Regions from separate parts of the Halobacillus ihumii genome, predicted to be linked through region 3. Evidence: predicted binding sites of a transcription regulator. Region 3 holds the regulator's gene; each other region holds the start of a gene.

Region 1 (2,272 bases), 230 kb from region 3:
CGGAAAACCTCAGAAAACTCTTTGAACTTTTGTGCATCAATTTCACTTGAGGCAAAAAGAACAATAAACAATGCTAAAAGCAGTGTTAACATGTCAGCATAGGGTAAAAGCCAGGACTCATCGGTGTGATTTTCCTCACGCCGTTTCTTCTTTCTCATTGGTTTCCTCCTTGTCTGCCTCCGAATGTAGTTTAGCAAGGTCAGAGGGTGATAAATAGACACTTAATTTATCTTTAACCACAAGCGGTGATTCTCCTTCTGTAATCGAAAGGACACCCTCGATGATCACATATTTATACTGTACTTCATTTTTTGACTTTTCCTTCAGCTTGTTTGCGAAAGGATGCCATAACACATATCCTGAGAAAATTCCTAAAAGCGTAGCAACAAAAGCTGCTGAAATTGCATGGCCAAGAGCTTCGGTATCATCCATATTCCCTAGTGCCGCAATAAGACCGATTACTGCCCCGAGTACTCCAAGTGTAGGGGCATAGGTGCCGGCTTGTGTGAAAATAGCTGCCCCTTTTTGGTGCCTGTGTTCCATGGCGTCCACTTTTTCTACTAAAACATCCCGGATAAATTCGGGTGTCTGACCATCGATCGTTAATTGCAATCCTGATCTTAAAAACGGGTCATCCAGTTCATCGATCCTTTGTTCTAATGCAAGCAATCCTTCTTTACGGGTAAAGTCTGCTAGTTCTGTAAAAAGGGTAATTAAATAATGAAAATCATGTCCCTTCGTTTCCTTAAACAGAATCTTCATAAGGGCAGGGATACGTTTAATTGTACTCATGGGAAAGGCGATGAATACAGTTGCTGCTGTGCCAAGAAAGATAATGAGTAATGCAGCCGGGTTGATGATCGCAACTAAGCTGACGCCTTTTAATACCATTCCTGCCGATACTGCAATTATGCTTAAAATGATTCCAATTATTGTTGATTTATCCATATTCCCACCTCTTGCTTATCTTGTAGTTTATATAAAACTTCCACGGAATGCTTTCTGTCAGTAAGTAAGTGATTGACTCCAAACACGCTGCAGCCTCCTCTATTTGCCGGATGAATTCACCTGTACTTGTATGTAACGTAATTTTGACGGAAACTATAACTAGTAACTCTATTTATTTTATCGTTCAATTCGTGGCATTTATAAAGTAAAAAAAGGGAATCTATTAAGGTGAATTTTGACAATATGAAAAACTCAGCCTTAGCACGTAAGCAGAAAATTTATTATAATGAACCCGAAGACATTGTGAAGTATTTCACTAATTACACCAGTTGGGAGATAGTGAGGACTATGAAGCATCTAAGTAAAATAGCTTTCGGACAAAAAAATCTGATCGCACTGTTAGTCGTTTCATCTGTCTTAATCGGGATGATGATACTTGGTCAGGCATACTTTTTTGTGGCTATTATTGAACGGATTTATTTGCAGGAAGAGCCGTTCGAGGGAGTATTCCTCTTATTAGCTGGATTACTATTGGTCATTATTGGACGTGCATTGCTTACTCACATTAATGGGTGGGCAGGGGTGAAAATAGCTTCTGAAGCCAAGCGTGATCTAAGAGATTCACTTCTCGCTAAGTATTCTCGTAACCCTATCCAAGCATCATTGCAGGGTCAATCTGGTCAGAAAGTAAGTGTGTTGATGGATGCGGTGGATGAAGTTGACCCGTATTTTAGCAGTTATATTCCACAGATCATTCAATCTGCAATTGTTCCAGTCATGATTTTAGTTGTCGTGTTTACACAACACCTTTATTCAGGACTGATCATCGTGGTGACTGCCCCGTTTATTCCCTTTTTCATGGCGATTATAGGGATGAAAACCAAAGATAAATCTGAGGAGCAGATGGATAAGCTTGCCGCTTTCTCTGGACAGTTCCTGGATACATTACAAGGGCTGACAACCCTGAAGCTATTTGGACAGTCTTCCCATCAGAAGCAAAAGATTCGTAAGAGCAGCATCAATTTTCGCGAGGCTACCATGGAAGTGTTAAAGATTGCTTTTGTTTCTTCTTTTATGATGGAGCTTATCTCTATGCTTAGTATAGGATTGATTGCGCTTGAAATAGCCATTCAACTTGTTGTCTATGAAAATATCAGCTTTTTTACAGCGTTTTTCATTCTAATTCTTGCTCCTGAATTTTTCTCCGGGCTAAAGGATCTGGCTAGTGCTTTTCATACTGGCAGGGGAAGTGCAGGGGCAGCGGAGAAGGTGCAAGGTGAATTGGATGAACAAGAAGTGTCAGTACGCTGGGGGGAACAGGATC
Region 2 (2,272 bases), 1.2 Mb from region 3:
CTATAGCGAGCATCGCTAACGGCCCTACGGCAGCAAGACCTGTTAGTAGCCACCTATTATACTCATTCCAGCGTTTCATTTTCCAGAAAATCAAGAATAGAAATGAGATGCCGACTAAATAGAACCCAATCATTACCATAAAGTCGAACATGTAATGAATCCAAAGCGGCGGCCGCTCATCTTCCGGTGTTTCATTCAATCCTTCCACAGGAGCATTAAAATCTCCATGCGCCAGAAAGCTCAAAGCCCCGGGAATACGGATCGCATTCTCCACTTCATTATTTTCATTTAACGTACCAAATATAATAAGATCGGCATTCTTCTCTGTTTCAAAATGCCACTCGCCGGCCGCCAGTTTTTCCGGCTGGTATTCGGCAAGGTATTTAGCAGACGAATCTCCAGCCACGGCTGTCGCAACAGCGAAAATAAATGTAGCCGCAACGGTTAGTTTTAACGCTTTTTTATGATAAATCGTACTTTTCCGAACGAGCATAATAAACGCAGCAATCGTAGCTAAAATAGCAGCTGACGTTAAATAAGACGAGCTGATCACATGAGCTACTTTCGTCGGTGTGGCCGGGTTGAACATCGCCGCAAACGGATCGACAGCGATCAGCTTGTCTCCTTCCGTTTCAAATCCCTGCGGGGCATTCATAAACGCATTGACGGTTGTAATAAAGAAGGCAGATAAAGTAGACCCGATGACGACTGGGATCGACAGCAGCCAGTGATAAATCGGATTCTTAAAACGATCCCACGTATATAAATAAGCCCCAAGAAAAATAGCTTCAAAGAAAAAGGCGAAAACTTCCATAAATAATGGAAGACTGATTACATTTCCCGCTAGTTTCATAAAACTGGGCCATAACAAGGAAAGCTGCAAACCGATCGCCGTTCCAGTCACGACACCAACAGCTACCGTGATGGTCAATCCTCTTGTCCACCGCCTCGCTAATAAGGTGTAATGCGGATCTTTCTTCTTGATACCGATCCCCTCAGCGATCGAAATCATGATCGGAATCCCAACACCAACAGTTGCAAAGATGACATGAAATCCGAGGGTTAGGAAGGTAAGCAGCCGGCTCATCAGGACGCTGTCTTCAAAGAACATATGCGATTTCCCCCTAACGAAAATAATGTGAATGTTACTTATTCTTACTTTAATTATAAATCGTGCAAACGGTTCCTGTGTAGATGGTTGATGAAGATTTTGTGACGAACTTCACAAACTTTCCTTTTCTAAAAATCCTTCATAAAATAATTCCTTTTATGTAGACGTATTCTCCTATACATTACCCTATTGTGGCTCAGTCAATCCTAATCGACGAAGATTTATGAGTGAAGCACAAAAAACCCATCACGGCCGCTTGGCTGTGATGGGAAATAGCTGTCTACCTTAACAAAATCAGATGGCGTCAAGCATTTGAAACTGTGCTTTCACTAATTCAAAGTACTCGCCTTTTTGATCCATTAATTGATCATGGGACCCATGCTCAAGAATCTTACCATGTTCGAGCACATAAATCGTATCCGCTTCCCGAATCGTCGACAGTCTGTGAGCAATGATAATAGCAGTTCTGCCTTTCAACAATCGTTGCAAGGCTTGCTGGATTTTCATTTCGGTTTCCGTATCAATACTTGCAGTCGCTTCATCAAGAATCAAGATTTTCGGATTGGCAAGAAGAGCCCTCGCGAAGGACAGCAGCTGCCGTTCACCGGCTGATAAAATATTGCCGCGTTCCTCTACTTCTGTTGCATATCCATCACTCAAGCGCTGGATGAAATCATCTGCTCCAACAACTTTAGCTGCATCCATCACCTCTTGATCAGAAGCGGTTGGGCGGCCAAATCGAATATTTTCCATGATCGTACCAGAGAAAATAAATGTGTCTTGCAGAACAACACTGATCTGCTGGCGGACACTATCAATAGTGGCATCGCGCAAGTCCGTTCCATCGATCTTCACAGCCCCTTTAGTAGGGTCGTAAAAACGGCTGATCAAGTTAGCAATCGTTGATTTGCCCGACCCTGTATGCCCGACTAAGGCTACCGTTTCTCCCTGTTTCATCTCAAGCGAAATATCATGCAAGGCGATTCGCTTTTCATCATAGGCAAATTGAACGTGATCAAATTCGATGTGCCCCTTCATATCCGTAAGCTCGTGGGCATTTTGTTTCTCCTGTACATTTGGCTGTTCATCGAGAAATTCGAAAATGCGCTCTGAGGCAGCCATCGCCATCAGAAGCTGGTTATACATCTGGCCAAGACGGGA
Region 3 (2,272 bases):
GAGCTAAATACTCCATCGTCACATCTTTAGGCTTGAAAATATCCCCAGAGTCATAGCTCAATTCCCCAGCCATCATTTTTAACAGAGTACTTTTACCAGACCCATTTCGGCCCACAATAGCAATACGGTCATTCATTTGAACTTCCAGTTTAATATTCGATAAAATTAACTCAGCTCCAAAACGCTTCGTTAATTGATTTAATTGCATGAGAATCATGTCGTTTCACCTCAATGGATTAAGTGTATCTTATATGGGTCAAGAGTAGCAAGACGTGCAGCTTCTAGTTAAGGGGCGCCTCAACGACTTTGAGTTGATTTTTTGGTAGAATAAGAGTACTGTTTCATTAACTGATTTGGCAAAAAGGAGTTTGGACATGGCTGAATTTACTCATTTTAATGACCAGGGACGCGCCAGAATGGTCGATATATCCGAAAAAAATGATACGGTTCGGACAGCTGTAGCTAAGACAAGCGTGACTGTGAATGAATCGATTTATCAAAAAATAACCAACCAGACGATGGCAAAGGGTGACGTACTAGCTGTTGCTCAAATTGCCGGCATCATGGCAGCGAAAAAGACACCCGATTGGATACCGATGTGTCATCCGCTTTCGTTAAAAGGCATTGATGTTCGCTTTGATTGGCAAGTGGATAATGGCTATCAATTGCTGATCGAAGCAGAGGTGAAAACGAAAGGCAGTACCGGTGTAGAAATGGAAGCTTTAACCGCCGCTTCGGCAACGGCTTTAACAGTATATGACATGTGTAAAGCAGTGGATAAAGGCATGGTGATCGGGCCTACTTTTCTAGAGGAGAAAACAGGTGGAAAGAGCGGAGATTACCGGAGAGAAGACGGGTCGGGGAGGTAGAGAAATGGATGTAGAGCATACGAAGATTCCACAGGCAACAGCGAAGCGGCTGCCATTATATTATCGCTTTTTGAACAATCTGCATGGCCAAGGGAAGATGCGTGTCTCCTCAAAAGAGCTCAGCGAAGCTGTGAAAGTTGATTCGGCCACGATCCGCAGAGACTTTTCCTATTTCGGAGCCCTAGGGAAAAAGGGATATGGATATAATGTCGAATATTTGCTTTCCTTTTTCAGAAAGACACTGGATCAGGATGAGACGACTAAAGTTGCTCTAATAGGGGTCGGAAATCTAGGAACAGCCTTCTTGAACTATAATTTCACAAAAAACAATAACACTAAAATAGAGATAGCCTTCGATGCGAATTCGGACCGAATCGGAGAAGAAGTTGGCGGCGTGCCAGTTGAGCATATTGATAACTTAGAACAACATATGAAGGGGATAGATGTTGCGATCTTAACAGTTCCTGCTTCAGCAGCACAGGGAATTGCCGATAGACTGGTGAAAGCGGGAATATCAGGTGTGCTGAACTTTACGCCGGCTCGGATCACAGTACCCACAAGCGTCCGGGTTCATCATATAGACCTGGCTATTGAACTGCAGGCCCTTGTGTATTTTCTTAAGCATTATCCTTTAATAGAAGAAGAGTAAGCTCCTATTGTAATTTATCAACGTAAAGAGACCGCCCTTATGGAGGCGGTCTCTTTATACTTTCGGAATTACTTATTTATGAGAGCTTTGACACCGAGATACAGTAATGCCAGTGAGAAGACGATGATCGCAATTCCACCAATAATATTAAAGAAGCTGACGATTCCAGCGGTAATCACTGATGAGGTTGGTAAGTTGGCTAAGGCGAAACCTGCTAAAATACAGGCCAAGTAAAGCAAAGCTAAATGATTCATAGTAGCCCCTCCTTTTAGGATAGTGTATGAAAGTCACCCATTTTTGTGCCTGAACCTATAGTTTCTCAAGTTCCACTAAATGAGGTTAATGCTTGGTATGAAGGGGTATAGAGGGAATAGCTTAGATGTCTGGATAATGGAGGGAGGGGGAAGAATGAAGAAATTGCCCCACAAGTGGTTGGTTGTCGTTTCTGTGCTTTTTGGAACTTTTACAGTTATTTTAAACAACAGCATGCTTAATCCTACACTACCAAGGTTCATAGAAATTTTTAATTCTAATGCCGTGACGGTAGGGTGGATTTTGACGATATTCATGGTGTCGATGGGGATGACCATGCCGTTAACAGGCTACTTTGGAGATCGTTTTGGAAAAAAGAAGGTGTATGTAACGGGGTTATGCATCTTTATTGTGGGATCGTTATGTGGGGTATTCTCGCAATCACTAGGCATGATCATTTTCTCGAGGGCTATCCAGGGGATGGCCGGCGGGTTAATGATGC

What was found. Region 3 encodes Rex, which represses fermentation and respiration genes when NADH is low (regulators of the CRP and FNR family bind a similar motif). Its sites were predicted from a motif close to TTGTGAAATATTTCACAA; they were not measured.
Region 1: the regulator Rex is predicted to act here: its motif matches at 1,250-1,267, upstream of cydD (thiol reductant ABC exporter subunit CydD).
Region 2: the regulator Rex is predicted to act here: its motif matches at 1,211-1,228, upstream of G6R08_RS19055 (cytochrome ubiquinol oxidase subunit I).

What each region holds. Positions count from the first base shown of each region.
Region 1 is NZ_CACVAO010000001.1:2,369,099-2,371,370, forward strand. Features, by position in the region: gene motB (flagellar motor protein MotB) at 1-158, opposite strand, end outside; gene motA (flagellar motor stator protein MotA) at 136-948, opposite strand; gene cydD (thiol reductant ABC exporter subunit CydD) at 1,297-2,272, shown strand, end outside.
Region 2 is NZ_CACVAO010000001.1:3,805,224-3,807,495, reverse strand. Features, by position in the region: gene G6R08_RS19055 (cytochrome ubiquinol oxidase subunit I) at 1-1,111, opposite strand, end outside; gene G6R08_RS19050 (ABC transporter ATP-binding protein) at 1,406-2,272, opposite strand, start outside.
Region 3 is NZ_CACVAO010000001.1:2,595,295-2,597,566, forward strand. Features, by position in the region: gene G6R08_RS13015 (ABC-F family ATP-binding cassette domain-containing protein) at 1-217, opposite strand, end outside; gene moaC (cyclic pyranopterin monophosphate synthase MoaC) at 375-869, shown strand; gene G6R08_RS13025 (redox-sensing transcriptional repressor Rex) at 874-1,518, shown strand; gene G6R08_RS13030 (hypothetical protein) at 1,587-1,772, opposite strand; gene G6R08_RS13035 (MDR family MFS transporter) at 1,927-2,272, shown strand, end outside.